One region of the Bilifractor sp. HCP3S3_D3 genome, then DNA from elsewhere that is predicted to be linked to it. Evidence: riboswitches for the same ligand, from Rfam matches in the RefSeq annotation. Region 1 holds a riboswitch; each other region holds the start of a gene.
The links. Region 1 has a riboswitch for thiamine pyrophosphate ahead of thiW (energy coupling factor transporter S component ThiW). Riboswitches for the same ligand answer to the same signal wherever they lie in the genome.
Positions count from the first base shown of each region.

Region 2: it holds a riboswitch for thiamine pyrophosphate, as region 1 does, so the genes downstream of both, ACTNDI_RS12475 (thiamine-binding protein) here and thiW (energy coupling factor transporter S component ThiW) in region 1, are expected to answer to the same signal.
Region 3: it holds a riboswitch for thiamine pyrophosphate, as region 1 does, so the genes downstream of both, thiC (phosphomethylpyrimidine synthase ThiC) here and thiW (energy coupling factor transporter S component ThiW) in region 1, are expected to answer to the same signal.
Region 4: it holds a riboswitch for thiamine pyrophosphate, as region 1 does, so the genes downstream of both, ACTNDI_RS03835 (energy-coupled thiamine transporter ThiT) here and thiW (energy coupling factor transporter S component ThiW) in region 1, are expected to answer to the same signal.

Region 1 covers NZ_JBQHWP010000010.1:3,692-9,428, reverse strand. Annotated here, with positions in the region: gene ACTNDI_RS07350 (HAD family hydrolase) at 116-853, opposite strand; gene thiM (hydroxyethylthiazole kinase) at 828-1,688, opposite strand; gene thiW (energy coupling factor transporter S component ThiW) at 1,757-2,338, opposite strand; TPP riboswitch at 2,557-2,666, opposite strand; gene ACTNDI_RS07335 (AraC family transcriptional regulator) at 2,869-3,957, opposite strand; gene ACTNDI_RS07330 (MFS transporter) at 4,093-5,436, shown strand; gene ACTNDI_RS07325 (glycosyl hydrolase) at 5,486-5,737, shown strand, end outside.
Region 2 covers NZ_JBQHWP010000025.1:10,963-16,699, reverse strand. Annotated here, with positions in the region: gene ACTNDI_RS12490 (PucR family transcriptional regulator) at 1-1,050, opposite strand, end outside; gene ACTNDI_RS12485 (MFS transporter) at 1,471-2,643, shown strand; gene ACTNDI_RS12480 (uroporphyrinogen decarboxylase family protein) at 2,794-3,882, shown strand; gene ACTNDI_RS12475 (thiamine-binding protein) at 3,967-4,269, opposite strand; TPP riboswitch at 4,442-4,549, opposite strand; gene ACTNDI_RS12470 (MATE family efflux transporter) at 4,731-5,737, shown strand, end outside.
Region 3 covers NZ_JBQHWP010000016.1:46,432-52,168, forward strand. Annotated here, with positions in the region: gene ACTNDI_RS10385 (HPr family phosphocarrier protein) at 1-203, opposite strand, end outside; gene ACTNDI_RS10390 (Dabb family protein) at 467-760, opposite strand; gene ACTNDI_RS10395 (DUF975 family protein) at 854-1,663, opposite strand; gene thiC (phosphomethylpyrimidine synthase ThiC) at 1,963-3,273, opposite strand; TPP riboswitch at 3,485-3,587, opposite strand; gene ACTNDI_RS10405 (urease accessory protein UreD) at 3,824-4,663, opposite strand; gene ureG (urease accessory protein UreG) at 4,660-5,277, opposite strand; gene ACTNDI_RS10415 (urease accessory protein UreF) at 5,389-5,737, opposite strand, start outside.
Region 4 covers NZ_JBQHWP010000004.1:143,572-149,308, forward strand. Annotated here, with positions in the region: gene ACTNDI_RS03825 (cupin domain-containing protein) at 1-69, shown strand, start outside; gene ACTNDI_RS03830 (DUF438 domain-containing protein) at 135-1,913, shown strand; TPP riboswitch at 1,971-2,072, shown strand; gene ACTNDI_RS03835 (energy-coupled thiamine transporter ThiT) at 2,165-2,857, shown strand; gene ACTNDI_RS03840 (DMT family transporter) at 3,022-3,342, shown strand; gene ACTNDI_RS03845 (TDT family transporter) at 3,954-5,015, shown strand; gene cooS (anaerobic carbon-monoxide dehydrogenase catalytic subunit) at 4,987-5,737, shown strand, end outside.

The DNA of each region.
Region 1 (5,737 bases):
CTCGCGCAGCGTGTTTTATCTCTTTGCATTTTTCACGCTGTGTACTTTTGACTTTCCAGGGAGCATTTCTCCACCTTCTTACAATACATCCGTCAAAGCCACTCGCATCACGTATTTACAGCTTATCACGCTGTATTTTCTGGCAGACTATTACACCGCGCCCTTCCGCCTTATCACACGGTATTCTGCCAGCCTGCTGCATCGCGTCGTTCCAGCTCACATAGGATTCGTCAGCAATCCCCCGGATTCTGTCCCAGTCCTTTTCATAGCTGCTCTCGAACATCGCAACGGTATAATACCCGGCACCTGAAGCGGTTTCCAGACAATAGGCAGCATCCTCAAACACCGCCACATCGGACGGCAGGAGAGAGGTGCCTGTCTCATCGGCCATTTTCTCCCTGCAGAAATCATAGATGTCCGGATCCCGCTTTCCCCTGCCGATTTCCTCACAGCTCACAAAAAAGTCAAAATATTCCAGAATTCCGTTCCGCCGGAAACACGCCCTGGAAAGCGCGGTGTCATTTGCCGTTGCGACGCACATGCGCACACCCCGTTCCCGGAGGCTTCGGAGATAAGCGGCGGCTCCCTCCTTCAGCGGAATGTCCTCCTCGTAGTGCTTTCGTATCAGAGCGAACATTTCTTCCATCACTTCTCCGGGCGTTTTCGCAAGACTGTATCTGTGAATGAAATACGCCGAGCTTTCGGACATTGTCATGGTTTCGATCGGCGCAAGATCCTCCCGGGATGCATGAATGCCCAGACCGCCGAGATAATCCTCCGCGAGATGATCCCAGTACCGCATCGAATCCGCCAGCGTGCCGTCCACATCAAAAATCGCGTACTTTTTCCGCATTTCTCTGTTCCTCCTGACACCGGATGCCCTGATCCACCTTCTCCGGAGTCATATTGAAGACGGCATCGATCAGATCTGTGCGGAAGGTGGCGTTTCCGGTTCCCTTCTCCAGACGCTTCTGTTCCGCGATCTCTCCCGCAAGGCCCATCACCGTCATTGCACTCACGACAGCGCGGAAGGAATTCTCTCTGTCGGCACCGCAGAACGCTCCGATCAGCGAAGTAAGCATGCATCCGCTTCCGGTAATCCGTGCCATCGTTGCGCACCCATTATGGAGAATCACTGTCTGTTCTCCGTCAGTCACGATATCTGTCTCTCCGGATACGGCTATGACGCTTCGGATCCGCAGAGCCAGTTTTTCGGCCATCACAATACTCTTCTCGAGATTATCTGCGGTAATCTCATCCTCCGCGCTGACATCCACGCCCCTCCCGGTTTTCGCCTCAAGGCCTCCTGTCTCAATCGCACGGATCTCAGAGGCATTTCCCCGGATTGCGGTAAAATGGACCGTCTCCAGAAGCTCCCGGATGCTGTACCGCCGCAGCGTTGTGCTGCCGGCAGCGACCGGATCCAGAACAACCGGGATTCCCAGCTCATTCGCATGCTGTCCGGCAATGATCATGCTGTCTACCGATTCAATCGCTCCGAGATTGCAGACAAGGGCATTCATTCCCTCCACTCCCTCGCGGACCTCGCGAACATCCATCGTCATCGCCGGTGTTCCTCCTGCCGCAAGAATGATATTCGCGCAGTCATTGACCGTGACAAAATTTGTGATACACTGCACCGCAGGCTTCGTTTCCTGCACTTTTCGAAGAGATTCTCCATACTCCATCTGTTATGATTCCTTCCATAAAATGCTTCATCATTTTTTCAGTGGACTTCCCGGCCGCGGAAAATTTTTCATTTGTTCAGCTGCGCCTGCATCTTCGGCAGCGCCTTGGATCGCTTCAGCACCAGGAGAACCGCAATGGCGAGGGTTGCCCCCATCGCAGATGCTGGGCCGTAGTAGGGGATAAGATAAAAAATCGCGTATTTAATGTGAAGTGCCAGGTTGAAAATCACGCTTGCCAGTACCGCGCTGATGAATCCGGTTCCGATGACTTCTCCGACCCATGCTGCCCAGAGCTTATGCGTTTTTCTATACAGAATACCGGAAAGCAGGGCACCAAAAATCGCGCCGATCACAGCCTGAAAATCACAGCCGACCAGAGCCACCCGCATGCAGCCCGTCAGAAGAGCTGCGATGAAATTGTACCACGGGCCCAGAAAAACCGCCCCCATAACGTTGCAGAAGTGCTGAAACGGAGCCATGTGCGGAAACCATACAAAGGTATTCAGCACAAATCCGAGACATGCAAGCATCGCTGTAAATACCATTTTCTTCAGAGACAGCTTTCCTGCCCGTGACCCTTCCGGAAGCGGGGCAGCAGCAGAAGCTGCATTCTTTGCAGAAACCGTGGTTGTGTTCCATTTGTTTTTCATGATCATATCCCTTCCTTTTTAAGATTTAAAGAAATTGATGACGCGCCGGCTGATTGTCACTATGATCACCGGTCCGGACGCGAAACGAGATAAAACACGCTGTGCGAGTTTTATCTCGCTATCGCGACGCTTGCCGCACACGAATACTTCGCATTCGGCTGCGGCTCACTGTTCGCGTAAAAAAAACAGACTGCCAAACGACAGTCTGCATAAATACGCATAATCACAGCGATGCTCCCTACGTTGGCATTATCCAAATCAGGTTAATGGGTCGACAGCTGAAATCCGTCCTCTCAGCCCGATGCATCGGGCTCCCCAGTCTGTTTCTCTTGATTTTTCTAAAGCGTTCTGCTTTAACAGGCCTATTATAACACAATCCATTCAGAAAGTGCACACCAAATGTCAATCTATTGTTTCTGACCGCCAAATGTCAATCTACTGTTTCTGAACTGAGCAATTTTGATATTTCAGAACGTGTGCAGAAAAGCTTTGACGAGACAGATGTAGTTATTAAAGTAAATGGACATTAATCAGGGGCTTAGCCGCTCTTTTATTTTCTCTTCGGTCCGATACTCTGAGGGTGTCCGTTTGTAGTAGTGCTTGAAGCTCTTTCGGAAGCTGTATACAGAGGAGAAGCCGACTTCTTCTGCAATGGACTCGATGGATTTATCTGTCGTCTTAAGTAGATTTTTGGCTTCTGCCATCCGGATGTAATCTAAATTCTCTTGATATCCCTTACCCGTAAATTTGATGAGCAATCGCCGTGTCTGCCGTTCACTGTATCCAAAGAATTTGGCTAAGGATGAGAGTGAAATCTCCTTGTAGTGCTGTTGCATGTAACTCAGAATCATGGCTATGTCATAATTCTTTTCGGTGGGATCGTTATTGATCAGTTCGGAAGTAGAAGCATATTTGTTCATCAGTCTGGAGAAAAGGAGGGAGATAGATGCCTTTTTCTCCAGTTCCGTGTACTTTCGATAAGACGGATCCGTCTGAAGAAGATTAATTGTCAGGCTTTGGATAAGTGGATCACGTCCGGTGTGAAAAAGAATAAAGGTATCATTTACGTAATGAGAAAGGACATTAGTGAAAAAATGATGCAGAATATCATTTTCATAGGTATGATTAGAAAAAATCTCCCAGAAAGTAGAACTTCTGACCAGGATATTCACAAGAACGCAATCATCGTTGTAGGAAGAAAGAGCGTGTCTTGAGCCTAATCCCAGAATGACCAAGTCTCCCTGTTTCAGATCAAAAACGCTGTTGTCCGTATAGTTTCTTGCCGTTCCCCTTAACACATAGATAAGCTCGAAATAAGTGTGATAATGCCAGAAAGCTGGAAAATAATTGGGGGGAATCATAGCATAGACATCGGTATCAAATGCATCCAGTACATGATCGGGGATATACCTATTCGTAGGATCCATTTGTAGTTTGTGTAAGGTTTCGTCTTCGTTAAAAGGATAATTCAAATTGAATATATCCTTGTTAACAGTATTTCCTGGAATAGACCAGTCCACGTCCGGATGGTCATAATAGTATTGTCTTAAAAATTTAGTCTCTTTCAGAAAAAAATCTGGAAGCGTCAGTTTTACGTCAAAAGAGAAAGCTTGATTCATCTTTAAGCCTTTCTAATTCATTTTCCATGTCCGAAAAGTTATTTCCAATGTCTCCAATTTAGCTTTTTTCTCTATAAAAAACAAGTTATTTTTTATTTACAAATAAATGTTAGGCTTGTGCAAAAGGAGAGAAAAATGGGAGAGTTAAATGAAAAAATTAGTGTTAAAGAAAAAATCTCATATGCATTAACGAACCTGGGTAATATTCCGGTTCAGGCAATTTTAGGATCCTACCTATTGATTTTCTACACAAACATTGTCGGATTAAATCCTGCAGCATGTGCGACTCTGTTCTTGATAGCCAGAATCCTGGATGGACTGAATGATCCGCTGATAGGTTTCTGTATTGACCATGCTAAAACAACTAAGATGGGACATTTCAGACCGACTCTGCTCTTTGGTTCTATTGCCTGTGGCATAAACTTCTTACTGATGTTCTACGGACCCTATATGGCAACCGGAGGAAAGCTGGTTATCGCATATGTGACATACATTCTGATCGGTGTTCTGTTTCCGGTTATGGATATTTCCCTGAATAGTATGCTTCCTGTTATGACCTCAGATGTGAAAGAGAGAACCGCCTTAAGCTCTATCAAAGGATTTGCTTACATGGCAGGAATTTTCGGATTGAACATCGTAGCACCAATCATTATCGGTGATACAAACATCGCTGCTGGTTACTTCAGATTAGTTGTGATTGCAACTGTAATCATCATTGGTTTTTCTGTACTTGGAACCCTTGGCATTAAGGAGAGAATTCAGGCAGCACCCGACACAGAATCTTATAAGTTCAGAGATTTGTTTCGAATTCTGACGGCTCGTCCGGTATGGGTCACTTTCCTTACCGCATTGACATATTTTGTCGGCACATACATTCTGAATACAGCGAATACTTATTTCTACACATACGTATTAGGCGATCTTTCTTTACTGAGTCTTGTATCAATTGTTCAGCTGTTGACACTGATTCCTTTTACTGTTCTTGCAGTTCCGCTGGTTAACCGGTTTGGAAAAAAACGCTTATATGCCTTATCATTAGTGATGATTACGCTCATACCGCTTGTAAGGCTGTTCAATGTAACAAATATTCCGATTCTTCTGATTGCAACCGTAGTAACCGGTATAGGTTCCGGTCTCAGTATGCCTCTAACCTATGCGATTCAGGCGGACAATACCGACTACGTTGAACTGCATCTCGGCATAAAAGCGCAAGGTGCAATTGCTTCCCTCTCATCTTTTATCACAAAATGTGCAATGGGTATCGGCGGAGCCATTCCCGGATACATCCTTGCAGTGGTAGGATTTGATGCAAAAGCGGCAACACAGACTGGAAGCGTAAATTTCGCAATTGTTTTCTGTGTTATCATCGCACCGGCTATTCTTGGAGCCCTTGGCGCATTGATCTTTGCTGTATTGTATCCTCTGTCAAAAGAAAAATTAGATGCGCAGAATGAAGAAATCGTAAAAATCAGAGGCTGATATTTCAGTTTTATGTAAAACAGGATTTCTTATACGGAGGTTATTTGAAATGATTGATATAAAGAAACTGCAGAAACCGGCAGATGAGTTTAAACCAGATATCAGATGGTGGCTTGCTGAGGGCCTCAATACAGATGAAACTCTGAAACATGATCTGGATCTTTTGAAGGAATCCGGATTCGGTGCTGTTGAATTTCTGGCAATGGACGAGCCGGGAGCAGATTCCAAAATTTATGGATGGGGATCTGAGGAATGGGTTCATGATTCAGAACTCATGTTCAGGGAAACAACAAAACGCGGC
Region 2 (5,737 bases), on a different contig from region 1:
AGCAGTTCCCTTCGCACCGAGACTGAAGGCGGCCCGGATCTGATTGCTTTTATGCATCGCCGTGAGAAAATCGGTGAGATTCTGGTTCCCTTCGAGGATCTGGTTCGAGAGTACGAGTACGAAGGGGTCTTTTCGAAAAATTACGCAGCTTGGCAGATTGTGCTGCAGGATTCCGTATAGAATTTCGACCGACCGATAGGAATTCTGCCTGGAGTCCGGCTGAATGAGCAGCATCTGAAAATCGTCATTTTCGGTCCACTGCTGATACGTCAGCTGCATCTGAAGCTCTCTCGGGTCATAGGTCCGGTGAAAAATCAGGCTGTATATTGCGTTGAAACACGGACTGGATGCTCCGGAGAGGGTGATGGTGCCGAGTGCCGGTTCAAGGTACTGCGCAATTCGGTCAAGGATCTGGCAGTCGCCGGCGTTTGCAGGGCGCACCATCTCAAGAACGGTCATTCTTCCGCACGGTACACCGTTGAACTCAAGGATATAAGAAAGGCCTCCGTATTCCAGTGACGCAAGGTCGGCAGCGGTGAAATGATGCACGCCGTGGCGGCTCAAATCAATGTTGCTGTTGGAGAGGTCGAAAGCCTTAATTGCGTTCAGAGAAGAGTAGCCGTATCGGCTGATATATTCCCATTCCGGGTCTACGGTTGCGGGATCCGGATGCCTGCTTATCGCAAGAAGCCTGTTATTTGCGTCCTGTATGTTCATTGGATTTTGTATCATAAGCTCACAGGAATCGGTGATTTTCTGGAAATCATTCTTCTGAACAGCCTTCTGAATCCCATCTTCCCAGTCCTGGTAAAAATCAAAAACATCCTGAATGATTTCAAATGCTTCTTTTACGGTCACGTCATACAGATAGATCTTATCCCCTTCTCCGCTGCAGACGACGTAGTTTTTTTCCGGATAGACATGGACACAGTCCGTGGAATATACAAGCCTTGCACTTTTCAGTACCGGAGCAGCGTCCGGTCGAATACTGGTCTTAATATCCATTAAAGGAGAGAGCCGGTTGGCGATCATCCACATACTTAGTTTCATGATATTGTTTCCTTCATTATTTTTTATCCTCAATTATGAGTATAACATTTCTGCTGTTTCACAGCAAAAAATCAAAAACGTAAATTTGATATTTTGGCTTTTGGCTGTTTCATAGCACAAAAGTCAAAACTGTGAATTCGGTATTTTTTATCTTTCTGTTGTTTTACGGCACAAAATTCAAAGCCGTAAATTCGGTATTCTTGTGCTGACATGCTCTGTCCCGGAAAGGTTTATTTCTCTAGAATATTAACCATGAACAAGAATTTCGGTTTTCTGCAGTCCGGAAAGGTGCGCGCGGTTCCGGAAAAATGGAAGAAGACCGAACCTGATTAATTGCGGTGCGGCGAATTTACACGTATAGCAGTGTCGTTTATGCAGGACAGGAGGATTTACAAGGAAAATTTACAAGGAGGATAAAAGATGGAAGAAAAAAAGGTACGTGGCCCACAGCTTGCGGCGATCATGACACTGTATTTTGTCTCAATGGCGATCACGGTTGTGACCCCCGCTATGGCAACTTTTATGGAACACTGGCCGGACAAGGCAGAGTATATTTCCTATATTTCAACGCTCCCGACCTTATTCATCGTGATCGGCACATTTCTTGCCGGGGCGATAATGGGGAGAAAGATCAGGTACAGGACGCTTGCGATCATTGCGTCAGTCATTGCGCTGATCGGAGGCGTGGCGCCGGCGTTTTTTGACAATTTTGAGCTTACGCTGGTCTGCCGCGCGGTCATGGGTTTCGGAGCAGGTCTCATGGCGCCGCTCGGCAATGCGCTGATCGTTGGCTTGTATAAAGGACAGAAACAGGCAAGCATTCTGGGATATGGTACGCTGTTTATGAATGCCGGAGGAATTGTCCTGCAGATGTTGGGAGGATTCCTGGCAGGTACGGGTGAGAGAGGCTGGCAGATGGTATTCTGGGGGCATGCGCTCCTTATTGTTGCCGTGATCATGGCATTTTTCCTTCCGGAGCCGCCGGTGGAAGAGGTCGTTTCGAACAGTGGGAAAAAGGAGTCTGTCGGAAAAAAGGTGTATGTGATCGCAGCACTGATCTTTTTCTACAATCTGTTCGCGTTTCCGATCATGCTGAATATGTCGACGCTGTTTGTGCAGAGAAATGCCGGTGGTCCTGCAGTGGCAGCCACATCCCTCTCCCTGTACACAGTTGCCGGAGTGGCTGCCGGTTTCACCTTCGGTTTTCTGTTTAAGGCAGTAAAGAGGTTTGTAATTACTCTGGGGATGGCTCTGTGCGGAGTTGGTTTTCTGCTGGTCTTCGCCGGACACAGCATGATCGTCATGACCATAGGTCTTATTGTTGTGGGATTCGGATTTTCGACCTTCTTCCCCGCATTCATGACATGGATGGGCATGGTGACACCACCGAGCACGGTAGCAATGGCATCTTCTCTTATCCTTGCATGCATGAATCTGGGAGGATTTGTGGCTTCACCGTATAATTCGCTTCTGATGCGGATCTTTGGTGAGGATCATTTTATTCTTCCGATGATTGTGATCGCAATTGTATTCGATCTTGTGGCGGCAGTCATCTTTGTTTTTGCGAGTCCGTTCAAGAAGGAAAATACATAAGACAGAAAATACATAAGAAAGAAAAGAAGGACAGGAACGACGGGAAGAATAGATATAATCAGCCGGCGCAGGAACAGAGTTTTTGACGAAATTGAATGCGTATATTTTTCAAATTGAGAAGCTTACAGGTTGAGGAAAAGAGGAATAGATATGATTGGAAAATATATGAAAAGGGCATCAGAGAGAGATTATTCCAGGAACTGGGCACAGCCGGGTACATTTCCGTGGCTGATTCAGCAGCCGAAACCGCCGATCAGCGGGAGGCCGGTATCCGTGCGGGACAATTACATCCGTGCGGTCAAGGGAGAACAACCGTACTGGATTCCGTGCTATTTCTTTGAATCGAATACCATATGGCCGGACGCCATAGAGGAACATCCGGTTCCGGAGGTGAGCGGATATGACTGGTGGGGCGTATACTGGGAGATGGTCGACAGTATTAACGGTATGATTACCAAACCGGGAACCAGAACCATATCGGATTTTTCGAAGTGGAAGGAAGAACTGGAATGGCCGGATATCTCCGGGGTCGATTTTGAAGCGGACGGGAAGAAGATTCAGAAGGATCTGGATCCGGATCGTGTGCATATATACCAGTGTACGGAAGGCATTTTTGAGAGACTTCACGAGCTGATTCCGTTTGCGGAGTCATTGATGGCATTTTATGAGGAACCGGAGCTTCTGGCGGACTTCTTTGACAAAATGGCGGACTACAAGATCGAGACAACGCAGAAGGTATTCGATTATTACGGGCGCGTGGACGGCGTTCTGTATCACGATGACTGGGGCACCGAGCGCGCAGGCTTTTTCTCGAACAAGATGTTCGATGAGCAGCTTCTGCCTTATGAGAAAAAATTCCTGCATGATTTCGTAAAAAAGAATGGTCGGTTTGTAGAGCTGCACTCTTGTGGCAAGAACGGCCAGTATCTCCCGGAAATGATCGAAATGGGAGTGGATTACTGGAATCCGCAGCATCGTGCCAATGATTACGATGAATTGTTTGATCAGTGGAATACGAAAATGAGCTTCGCCTTTGATATTGATATACCACACGGGGCGGATGAGAAAGAAATCCGGAGAATTGTGCGTGATTTCGTGGATCATTACGGAGAAAACGGCAGAATCCTGGCGAGCGTAATGACGGATATGACAGATCCGAAACAGACGGACATCGCGAGGGACGAGCTCTACCACTATTCCCTGGAATACTACAACAGGCTTTATCACAGAGAGGGCTGAAGATATCCCTGCTGCAGCTGGCATATATATGATGACTGCAGCAGGGATACTCATGACGACTGGCTCCGGAAATTTCTGTCGGTATTATTTCGTATGATGTTTTGAAACTTTTTTGTCGATACTCAGAATCTCCTGTTCCGGGTTGTATACCACCTTGATGTATGCGGAGACAGACGGTGCGCCGGCGCGGATTGCGACATGCTGGCATTCCTTTACCACGTCCATCAGCTGGTCGTAGCTGTCTCCTTCGATGGCGGTCTCGAAAGGCCCCACATAATAGCTGAGGCCGGTGCTCTTGATGTAGGCGATAACCTCATCTACAATCCGGATCAGCTCTTCATCGTTGTCCACATCTGGTAATGTCTGAATGGCTACACTTGCCTTCATTTCTTTTTTCCTCCTTTTCCCTTTTCAACATCTTCGTATTCAACAGCCAACAAGGAAATCGCGCGCCGCAGGTGGATTTCTGCGTCTGTCGGCATAAAAAATGCAGCAGCACCGGAATGAATCAGGCACTGCTGTATCAAGGATGAAGAGCGGGTTTTCTACGGAAAAATCCTATGATTCTCTTTACGCTTCCTACGCTGGCATGATCCAGATCAGGTATAAGGGTCACAGACAACATCTGTATCTCAGTCCTTTCCGGCGGACTCCCCTGCTGTATTTCTATATTTTAGTCACTTTATTTTTCAGTGTCAATCCTGTGGCGGGTTAAAACAGCAAAGCAAAGGCAGCAAAGGATACCAAAGTTAATTGTTGATTTTGCCCGCCTGCCGCAGATTTAAAATGGAATCCTGCATCTTCGGTGGTATAATGTGCAGGTATGAGTTTGAAAGCGGGTTTGGGATATGACGAAGGATATGACGAAAGGGCCGATTCTAAAGACCCTGATACTGTTTACAATTCCCCTGGTTCTGGGAACGCTTCTTCAGCTTACTTATAATGCGGCAGACAGCATGATTGTGGGACGGTTTGTCGGAAAAACAGCGCTCGCGGCAGTGGGTACGACAAATCCTCTGGTTACCCTGGTTCTGCTTTTCACAAACGGGATCTGTCTCGGGGCGGGAATACTGGTAAGCACGCTGTATGGAGCGGGAAAGAAGGAGGAGCTGCAGAGACAGGTAAGTACGGGAATGATCTCAGGGTGCGTTTTCTCCGTGGCAGTCGCGGCTGTGATGTTTGTGGCAGCGAAGCCGCTTCTGATGGCGCTGCAGGTGGAGGCGGTCATTCTTCCGGAGGGAGTCTTCTATCTGAGGATCATACTGTTCGGCATGTTCTTCAGTTTTATCTATAATTATCTGGCCAGTATGCTGCGGGCGATGGGTGACAGCGTCTCTCCGCTGATTTTTCTCGGCGGAAGTGCGGTACTGAATATTCTCGGGGATCTTTTTTTTATCGCGTTACTTCACATGGGAGTGGAAGGCGCCGCGATCAGTACGGTGATCTGTGAGGCCCTCAGTGCGGTTCTTTGTTATTTCTATATTCAGAGGAAGGTTCCGGAGCTTCGTCTTGGAAAAAAATGGCTGATCTTTGACTGGTCGATGCTGAAGAAAACCCTTGCGTTCGGTTTTGTGAGTGCGCTCCAGCAGAGCACGGTTCAGATGGGAAAGATTGGAACCCAGACCATCGTAAATACGCTCGGGGTAAACGCGACGGCGGCTTTCAACGCAACGAACCGGGTGGATGATTTTGCAACGATTCCCCAGCAGAATATCGCGCACGCCATGACTTCGGTGATGGCGCAGAACGTCGGAGCGGGGAATGCGTCGCGGGTGAAGCGGACATATCGTGCCGGAATGTATTGCGAGCTCGTTTATGGCGTGGTGATCGGTGCTGTGGTGTTTTTGGCGGCAGG
Region 3 (5,737 bases), on a different contig from region 1:
AGATACTCTTCCATCTGTGAATTGCCTTCCGTGAACTCAATCTCTATCGGTTCAAATCCCAGAGCAAATACTCCCATGATTGATTTGCCGTCCGTCTCACTTCTGCCCTTCCGGACCGTGACATCCTCTGCGCATTCTCCGGCAAGTTTAACAAATGCTACGATATCCTCGACCCGGTTGAATTTCACCTTTGCCTTTTTCATCTCTCATGCCTCTCCTCATATTCAATTTCGGTCTTCGATATCTACGGCCGACTTCCAAATAAATATTGTCACAGGCTCCGTGAAAACTGATGCGGTATGTTATTCTTCCATGACCCGCGGTTCTCCGGAGACCTTACATAGATATTTTATCCTCTTGACACTGAAATGCAAATCTTTCGGGAGCTTCTGCATGAAATTCAGGACTTACTTCTATAATTTTTGTGAAAATACCGGGAAATTTTGTGCATATCTGCTACGCATTCTCATCCCTCATAATCAAATATCGCCTTCTTCTCAAGGTATTTTCCGTAGTTTCTTTTCCAGGTTTTGTGGATTTCACTGTCGTCATAGACAGGCAACGCCTCCGGTGTCATCCGGATCCGGATCAGAACATCGTACCGGTTTGCCCGGTCAATCACATTTGGAAATACCTCAACCGATTCAATTCCTTCAATTCCGGTGAGACCCGCGAACAGTTCCCGGATCTCCGGCAGAAGATTTTCCTTCTGCTTTTTGGATATTTCCGCATTATATTTGGCCAGTATGCAATGATACATTCTATTACCTCCAAAATCGAAAACTATATGTGCTTCGAAAACGCAGACAAACCGCAGCTTATACATTTTGTGGCAAGATTATCGTATGACCGTTTACCACATGCCTGCGAAGCTGCCATTACCGCCCGGATTCTGTCCCGCGAACGGATTTTTCTCGATCTTGATGGCATCGTACAGCGCGGCGCTCGTCTGCGCCATATAGGGATCTACATAGAAGATACCGACCAGCCCGAAGGTAATGCCTGAAAGAATCACCCACAGAAGAAACGAAAGGTCCAGCACAAATGCCTTCCATTTATTTCCGTACATCATGTTTCTGCTGATCTGGAACGCTTCCTCCATCGGCATGTCCGGATATTCAGCCAGAAGATACGGGATCATCCGGTATTCATACCCTTTCACGATTCCCGGAATCACGAAAAGCAATGACCAGAGGAAGGTATAGAGATCACGGAAGAACATCACCTTTACCACGTTCTTGTAGGAGTGATCAAATCCGTACATGATTTCGCGAAGCTCCGCTTTCTGGTGAAGATTCGTATAAAAGAATCTCCGCACCCCGACTTCCAGCGGATTCAGCAGAAATACATCGGCCACAATCGCGATAACGGCGATCACCAGTGTCACCAAAAAGATGATTCCGGCAGCCATCAGCCACACACCAAACATCCCGCCGGGAATGCCGCCCGGTCCCGCATGAAATCCGAAAATATCCGTGTCTCTGCCGGAAACGATATCATAATTCAAAATTCCGTTGCAAAATCCGGATAACGCTCCTCCGCCTGATCTGCTGTAAGATCCTCCGATCGCCAGCGAAAGAAGAAGTCCGGCAAGAACAGCTTTCCAGTAATTGCCCCTGAATACCTCTTTTGACCGGTTTTTTAATCCGATCCTAGTCCACATACTGCTCCTCCTTTTCTGTGCTGCGGCAAATATTGCAGTATATTCCAACATCCGCGGCAGCCCTGTGGCAGCTTCCGCCTCGCGGCGAAATCTGTAACCATGATTCTCAACCTTAAGTATACAGAATCCAGTGCCGGTAGGAAAGCATTTTCTTTTTTATTCATGCGACAGAAAAAAAACAGGGATTTCACAGAACCTCTGTCCGGTGCTGCCGGCTGCTGACCTTAAGTCAGCCCCAGGATAACGGCAGGCTTGTGAAATCCCCGCATAATATCCTCTGATCAGAGGATATCGATATATTAGAGAATATCGATATATTCTCCCGCCAGCGCTTTATTCATGCTCCGCACCGCGCAGAACTTTCCGCACATGGAGCAGGTGTCACTGTGATCATCCTCTGGCGCCCGGCTGTCCCGAATGGACTTCGCAGTATTCGGATCAAGCGCCTCCTTGAACTGAGCATCCCAGTCAAGCTTCCGCCTTGCATCCGCCATCCGATCGTCCTGTTCCCGCGCACCCGGAATGCCCTTGGCGATATCTGCCGCGTGAGCCGCGATCCGGCTCGCTATTATTCCCTGACGTACATCGTCTATGTTCGGAAGCGCAAGATGCTCCGCCGGTGTCACATAACAGAGAAAAGCAGCGCCGCTCATCGCCGCAATCGCCCCGCCGATCGCAGCTGTGATGTGGTCGTAGCCTGGCGCGATATCTGTTACCAGAGGTCCGAGTACGTAGAAGGGCGCTCCCTTGCAGATGGTCTGCTGAACCTTCATGTTTGCGGCGATCTGATCCATCGGCACATGGCCTGGTCCTTCCACCATGACCTGGACATCCCGGTCCCACGCCCTCTGCGTCAACTCACCAAGCCTGAGCAGCTCGCCAATCTGACAGCTGTCCGTCGCGTCCGCAAGGCATCCCGGCCGGCAGGCATCACCGAGGCTGATGGTCACATCATGCTCCCGGCAGATCTCCAGAATCTCATCATAATATTCGTAGAAGGGATTTTCGTTGCCGGTCATCGCCATCCACGCGAATACCAGACTTCCTCCTCGGCTGACTATGTTCATTTTCCTCCTGCCGGCCTTGATTTCCTCAATCGTCTTTCTGGTGATCCCACAGTGCAGCGTCACGAAGTCCACACCGTCCTCTGCGTGCAGACGCACGACATCCACAAAATCCTTTGCACAGAGGGTCGCAAGATCCCTCTGATAATGAATCACGGAATCATAAATCGGAACCGTGCCGATCATCGCCGGACATTCACTGGTCAACTTTCTGCGGAACGGCTGGGTGTTGCCATGACTGGAAAGATCCATGATTGCTTCAGCGCCGAGATCGACGGCACTGAGAACCTTCTTCATCTCCACATCATAATCCTTCACATCACGGCTGATACCGAGATTTACATTAATTTTCGTCTTCAGCATACTGCCGATGCCGTTCGGATCAAGCCCCTTGTGCGCCGGATTCGCTGGGATAACCACCTTTCCCTCTGCTACCCAGTTCCGGATTTCCTCCTCCGTTCTTCTCTCTTTCCCTGCCACAGCCTTCATCTCCGGAGTGACGATCCCTTTTCTCGCCGCCTCCATCTGCGTATGATACTCTCTCATCTGTAACCTTGTCCTTCCTTTCGAATTCTCTAAAATAGAATAAAGTCACTGGCGCTTTTCGCGTGTGACGCTCCTGTCTGCGGTTTCGAAGAGCTGTTCTGGTATAATACTATATAAACTGCGGATTTCTCCGTGCTTCGTGGTTTCGAAGAGCTTATACACAAAAAAAGACGATACCCAAATGGATACCGCCTAACAGACTACATAAAAAACACCAGTGCTCGCACTTCCCTACGTTGGCATTATCCAAATCAGGTTCTCGGGTCGTATCTCATGTGATACCTCTCAGCCTTCCGGCTCCCCATGTTTTTCTATTCTATTGTTCTGTGCCGGCCCGGATGTTTCCCTGAAGCCAGGAGCAATGAGCCTCACAATGGGTTCATGATAACACATTCCCTTATTTTCATCAAGCGTACTTTTGCGCGGAAAATCAACCATTTTCAAAATTCTTTTTGATAGCCGATCTGGATTAACGACTTCCGGCACTTAGTCATACATATGCCTGTTATCTCTATTGACAACACTCAAAATCGCTAAAGGCGCATTTCATTCAGGCATTTTTCCTCAATGCAAAGTGGGGATAACCGAGAATTTTCTCCCGGTAATAACCGGTCATTGAATACACGACTTCGCGGTTCTCCACGATGCTCTTCCCCAGAACACGAAGTACAAGTCCATAACGATCAAGCAGAGACAATCCGAACCGGACCTCCTCGGAACCGGTGAATTTCTGATTCAGAAAATTTCTCAGTTCCTCCAGCATAGCCTCGTCGACACCTTCATCAATGATGACAGCGGAATTGTAGTTCATGGATCCCTCAAAGCATCCGATTTCATGCATATGATCCTCTTCCGGGTTGACGAGCAGAAAGTCATGGAACAGAAGCCGACCATCCATCCGGATATCGGTCTTCAGCCCGATATCCCGGTACTGGAATGGTTCCTCGTCCTCCGACCACCCGGCAGTCAGACCGTCGGTCATAATCAGTCTGGATCCCGAAGCCATCTGGATCTCCGTGTTCTGACGAAATCTTGCCCTGGCATATGGAATCGTCTCATCAATATAATACTCCAGGAAGGAATCCTTTCCGATCTTCACCCGATTGTTCTGACTCGTCAGTCTTCCCCCGTCGCACTTGTAGATATAGTTCGGGGTCTGTGTCGTCACAATCGCATGACACTGTTCCTCAAGCGAAACCTTCTGAAGGTACGTCTCCCCCTCGGTAAAACCGCCGCCGGTGCTGATCAGAAAGTAATAGGGAACGTCGCCTGCAGCCGGAATATTCCCGGAAATCCTGGAATTTCCCCTGCGATAGGTCGACTGTGCCACAGTTCTCCCATTTCGGTTTGTAAATCCGAGGCGGATTTCTCCGTCAAATTGACTTTTCATTCAAGGTCCTCCAGAAGACAATCCTTCTTCAGCCACCGCACAACATCCTCGAGACCTTCGTCCGTTTTCAGATTCGTAAACACAAAGGTACCGTCTCCGCGAAACTTTCGGGACGTCTCCCGCATGTTCTCCAGATTTGCTCCGACATAGGGCGCGAGATCGATCTTGTTGATGATAAACAAATCCGACTTGATCATTCCCTGTCCTGCCTTTGCCGGGATTTTCTCGCCCTCCGCGCAGTCAATGATGTAAATGGAAAAATCTACCAGCTCGGGGCTGAAGGTTGCCGCGAGGTTATCGCCTCCGCTCTCAATGAACATCAGATCGAGGGTGTGGTTGAAACGCTTCTCCAGCTTCTCCACCGCCGCAAAATTCATGGACGCATCCTCACGGATCGCCGTGTGCGGGCATCCGCCGGTCTCCACCCCGATGATTCTGTCTGCATCCAGTACAGAATGGGATACCATATACTCAGCGTCCCACTTCGTATAGATATCATTGGTGATAACCGCCATGCTGTATTCATCCTTAAGCCTTCTGGTAAGCCTCTCGATCAGCTGCGTTTTTCCGGATCCTACCGGACCTCCGACTCCGATTCTTACTGCCCGTTTCATGATTCATTGTCCTTTCTCTGTGATGCGCTGCCGGATCATATTCCTGTCAGATGATTCCGGTATCCTGATTCTCTGATTCACTGCTCCTCGAATTCCTGCTTCTCGCATATACTACGACATGAACAATCTCGCTTCCTGTGTCTCGTGACAGATCTGCGCCAGTTCGAGACCGGGAATGTTCGCCCCCAGATATTCCTCATCCAGATCCGACGTTCGGTCATAAAGATCCGTGATCAGGAGCATGACGTCATGCAAAATCACCTGTCCTTCTCTCTGACCGAGGGGGACGGAGCGGACCGCGTTCTGCACAAGCGTGGAAGCCACACTGTAGCCGTACAGCTCAAAAGCATCCCGGCAGTCAATTCCCTTTTCATGGGCAAAAACAGAAAAAACGATCGCGGGGCTGCCGAAGTATTCGTCCTCATCCATCATCTCCGCGTATCGGTTTAAAAATGCATAT
Region 4 (5,737 bases), on a different contig from region 1:
AAGGGAGGACGTCATTTTGTGAAGGCCTCGGAGAAGTTCAAGATGGCATTGCTGCTGACACTTGACTGACCGACGTTTACTGACAACTGAGTCTGAACTTGTACATATATATGAGTATTGGAGTAAGCAGAGATATGGCAAAGAAGATTGACTTTAACAAATCTGTGTATGAACTGGTGCAGGAGTACCCGGAGCTGAGAGACATCCTTTCCGGCGTCGGATTCCGGGAGATCACGAAAAAGGGAATGCTCGGTTCTGTCGGAAGAATCATGACGATTCCGAAGGGCGCGAAGATGAAAAATATCTCGATGATGGATGTGGTCATGGCACTCATGACGCACGGCTTTGAGATCGAGGGAGAAATGCCGGAGCTGAAAATGCCCTGGGAGGAAGCAAAGGACGCACAGGCAGCCGGTGACAGTGTGAGCCGGGAGGCGGCGCAGGCAGATGGTGGCAGTGTGAGCCGGGAGGCGGCGCAGGCAGAAGGCGGCAGTGTGAGCCGGGCGGCGGCGCAGACAGAAGGCGGCATGACTGAGGAGCGCAACGAACTTCTCAAGAGCTACCTGAGAAGACTCGGCAGCGGTGAGGACCTTGAAGCAGTAAGAGCCGATTTTGTGAAAAATTTCCGTGATGTTGATGCCTCCGAAATCATGAGAGCGGAGCAGGATCTTCTGAAATCCGGGACTCCTCTTGAGGAGGTGCAGAAGCTCTGCGATGTACATTCCGCGCTTTTCCACGGTGCGACAAGAGAAGAGAAGATCGCCAATGCGGAGAAGGCGGTAGAGGATTCTCTTATGAAGAAGATCGGAGACTCCTCTGTTGCAGCAGGGAAGGCCGGAGATTCCTCTGTTGCAGCAGGGGCGACAGGAGTTTCCTCTGCTGTAGAGAAGAAGAGAGCCGGTGCTTCTGTCGCTGAGCAGAGGACAGCAGACTTCTCTCGTATAGCGGAGATGACCTCAACGGCAGCTGCGGATCCGGGCGACCGCAAAGAGCTGGCGGCTTCGCTCGCGTCGGTTCCGGGCCATCCGCTGAATCTCTTTGAGAGGGAGAATCAGGCAATCGAGACGCTTCTTCTCCGTGCGCGTGAGGCTGTCGCCGGAAAGAGTGCGGACGACAGGCTTATGTCACAGCTTCGCGAGATTGCAGTTCACTACGCGAAGAAAGGAGATCTGCTCTATCCGCATCTGAAGGTGCGTTATGATATCTCCGGCCCGTCAGATGTCATGTGGACCGTGGATGATGAGATCCGCGACGAGATCAGTGCGCTTTCAAAGGATGAAGATCACGACGACGACTGGTACGGCCGGCTGTCGGCGGTGCTTGACCGGGCGGAGGAAATGATTTACAAAGAAAATAATATTCTCTTCCCGATCTGCGCGGTGAATTTCACGGCGGAAGACTGGTATTCGGTGTACCGGGACTCCGGAGATTATACGGAGATCCTCGGTCAGTCCTTTACGGACTGGGAAGAAGCGGAGCAGGCTCTGAACGCAGAGAAAAAGGCAGAAAAGCCTGGCCTCTCCCAGGGCGAGGTTGTGATGCCGGGCGGACATATGACGGTTCCGCAGCTTACAGCACTGCTGAACACCATACCGATGGAGATCAGTTTTATTGATGCGGACAACATCAACCGCTACTTCAATGAGGGACCGAAGGTCTTCAAGCGTGCGGGAATGGCCATTGACCGGGAGGTCTTTTCCTGCCATCCGCCAAAGGTAGAGCCCATGGTCCGCAGTATTCTGGACAGCTTCCGGGACGGAAGCAGGGACAGTGTACCGGTATGGATGGAGAAAAACGGAAGAACCATGCTGGTGAACTATCTTGCCGTAAGAGACCGGAAGGGCAATTATCTTGGGGCTGCGGAGCTGGTGCAGGATATGGAATTCGCGAAGGAACACTTCGCGGGTCACTGAATCAGCAGGAAAATGAATTGACGGTTTTGCTTTATCTGCTATACTGTAAATACAAAGAAAAACTGCTGGGGGAGCGGAAGCTGAGAGTGCCGTGCATGCGGCTGACCCTGATGACCTGATCCGGTTAATGCCGGCGTAGGGAAGCTGAGTCTGAATGCAGGCTGTGTGATCAAAGAAATGAATGTTTCTGAGAGTTCCGTAGCTTTGAAAAGTGAAATCCTCCCGCAGACAACTGTGAGGAGGATTATATTATGTCTGTATTTGCTACTCTTGGAAGTGACGGAGTATACCAGCTGACGCAGGTCGGCTACATTGCGGTGATTGCCGTGATCATTCTGGCACTGCTTCTGGTCTGCCTGATCCGGAAACCGGACCAGAAGGGTGTACTCGGTACGAGAAAGCTTGTGTTCTCGGCGATGGCAATCGCGCTTGCGACGGTCGCATCCATGATCAAGCTGTTTCATCTGCCGATGGGCGGCAGCATAACCTTCTTTTCCATGCTGCTGATATCGCTTGTGGGATATTGGTACGGCCTTGGGACAGGGCTGTTTGCAGGTCTTGCCTACGGTCTTCTCCAGCTGATCGTTGATCCCTATATTATTTCTCTGCCGCAGATGCTGGTGGATTATGTGTTTGCGTTTACGGCTCTCGGGCTCTCCGGTGTGTTTTCCGGGGCGAAGCACGGACTGATCAAGGGCTATCTGCTTGGAGTTGTCGGCAGGTATTTCTTCGCGGTTCTTTCAGGCTACATTTTCTTTGGAAGCTATGGCAATGAATACGGAATGTCGGCGATCGGATACTCCCTTGCCTACAATGCGATCTACATCTTCGTGGAGTGCGGCCTCACCATTGTGCTGCTTCTCATACCGGCCGTGAATAAGGCGATGATAAGGGTCAGAGGGATGGCGCTTGCGGGAGGTAATTCGAGACAGAGCGTGGCATAAGGCACGGGCGAGGCATTGAGACGGTGCGTGTGTGGGAATTTCCGGACGGTCGCAGTATGAGACGCTGAAGGCCGGAATGTCCGTGGATGATGCAGCGCAGGAATTCCCGGTCGGTCGCAGTATGAGACAGCATCCGTGTAAGTGAACATGCAGGAGGAATCAAAATGACTGTTTTTCTGCTGACAGTACTGATCGCTTCGGAGGTGGCGGCAACGTCGCTCCTGAAGTATACGCATCACTTTACCCGGCCGTTACCGTCAATTATCTGTATCGCGTGTTATTGTGTGTGTTACTACACCTTTTCTCACGTCATGGATCGTATGAACGTGGGCGTCGCCTACGCAATCTGGTGCGGAGTGGGACTGATCGCCACAAATGTCATCGGCTATCTGCTGTTCCGTCAGAAGCTGACCGGTGTCGGCGTCTTTGGAATCGTGCTGATTATCATCGGGTGTGTGATTGTAAACGTCTGGGGAACCAGATAGTGGGATACGGCAGATATGGAATACTGCAGATATAAAATATGGCAGATATAGAATACTGAAAATATATAATACGATACGGAAGATATGTAGAAGAAGGCCGCTGCGCAAACTGTTGCGTGGCGGCCTTCCTTGTTCGCTTGAAGATTCTGAACATATGGCCAGGTATCGCATCAGCTCCTCAAAAACGCAGACAGGATCGTTACACGCGAAGCGTGTGTAAGAGACTGGCCGTGATTTACGCGAATAGTGAGCCGCAGCCGAATGCGAAGTATTCGTGTGCGGCGAGCGTCGCGATAGCGAGATAAAACTCGCGCAGCGTGTTTTATCTCGTTTCGAAGGCAGCAGGAATGAGCAACACGAATGAGCTTTCTTTTTCGTTGATATTGCCGGAATGTTCCTGTATAATTCAAAATCATATTTAGTTGATAGGAAATATAATAAATGCAGAAATGTAATGCAAAAACGTGGCTGAGAGCCGGTATTATGAGGAACTGCGGCAGTGAAGTGGCGTTATGAGGAACTGCGGCTGTGGGCTGGCATTAGGAGAAGCTCCGGCTGTGGTTTCGTAACATAATGAGCGGCAGGTGTATTTTTTCTGGAGGAAGGGACGCATGAAGAGCATGATCAGGAGAGTGCCGGTTCCGATAGCAGGAGTGATGCTGGGTTTTGCGGCATTTGGGAATTTTCTGAAGAGCTATTCGAATCTTGTGTGGATTCTCATGGAGCTGGTATCCGTGGCGCTTCTGGTGCTGCTGGTTCTGAAGGCTCTTCTGTATCCGGAAGATTTGCGCCGGGATATGAAGAATCCTGCCATAGCCGGCGCTGCGGGGACTTTTTCCATGGGACTGATGTTCCTCGCGGTCAGTCTGAAGAGTGTCAGCGTTCCGGCTGGTGTGTCAGTCTGGTGGGCGGCGCTGGTGCTTCACGCGGTGCTGATCGTGTGGTTTACAGCGTCCTTTGTGCGTTGTTTTCAGCTGAAAAAAGTATACATGACATGGTTTCTGGTCTATGTGGGCATTGTGGCGGCTGCGGCGACGAGCCCTGCTTTCGGGATGCAGGCGCTCGGCAGAGTGCTGACGGTTTACGGTCTGGCAGCGACGTCGGTATTGATGATCCTGATGGCGGTCCGTTATCGTAAGCTCCCTGCGGAGAAGCTGCTTGCGCCTCTGACGGCGATCTGTGCGGCGCCGTTCAGTCTGTGCCTGGTGGGATATCATCAGTCCTTTGAGACAAAGGATCCTGCTGTATTTCTGGTGATCTTTCTGTTCTCCAGCGCCTTCTATGTGCTCGGACTGGTACAGGTATTCCGATACATCGGGGGAACATTTTATCCGTCATTTTCGGGATTTACGTTTCCGTTCATCAATACCGCAATCGGAACCCGGCTGACATGGAACGCGCTTCGTGCGGGGGACTGGGGGAAAAACCTTTCCGGATTTGTGCCGGGACGGGGAAATGATATTGTGACTGTATTTTTGGTACTGGCAGATGTAGAATGTATAATTGCCGGGATTTTGCTGGGTATTGTTTTTTTCAGGTATGTTGTGTTTTTGTCCGGAAAAGAACAGACAGCAGCTGCCGGCACAGGCAGATTGCGGCAGCCGATGATGCCGCAGGAGGAAAAAAGAGGAGGATATCAGAAGCATGCTCGAACATATTCACACACATCGTAATCTGATTGGGTTTGATGAAAATGGAATCCCGGTCGTGATTCAGAAAGCATCCGCGCATGATCCGGAAAAAATAGATGCGGAGTACCGCGCAGTAGAGGAAGGAAGAGATCCGGAATCTGTGCATGACGGAAAAGAGAAGATTCATGCAGATGAGGGAACGGGAATGGGGCACCATTCTGCGGAGGGCGCGGCATGTGTCGACACAGAGGAAGATGAGAACGCGTTTATCCGGGACTATATGAATGCCGTAACCGCATATCGCAAGACCTTCCCGTCCAAGCAGGATCAGATTGACAAGACACCGGACCCGGCAATCCGTGAGATGCTTCTGCGCTCGGAGCAGCTGGGTATTGACACAACTTTCGACCGGTTCGATAAACAGCAGCCGCAGTGTAATTTTGGTATGGCCGGCATCTGCTGCAAGATCTGCAATATGGGACCGTGCCGTATCACACAGAAAGCGAAGAAGGGTGTCTGCGGGGCGGACGCCGATCTGATTGTCGCGCGGAATCTTCTGCGTGCGGCAGCTGCCGGAGCCGCGCAGCACGGCATGCATGCGAGAGAGCTGATGCTTGAGCTGATGTGGGCCGCAGAGGGCAAGCTGGACGCGCCGCTCCTGGGTGAGCAGAAGATTCTGACCACGGCGAAGGGCTTCGGAATTCCGACAGAAGGCCGTGAGGTGAAGGATGTCGCATACGATCTGGCAAAGGCTCTGCTGGATG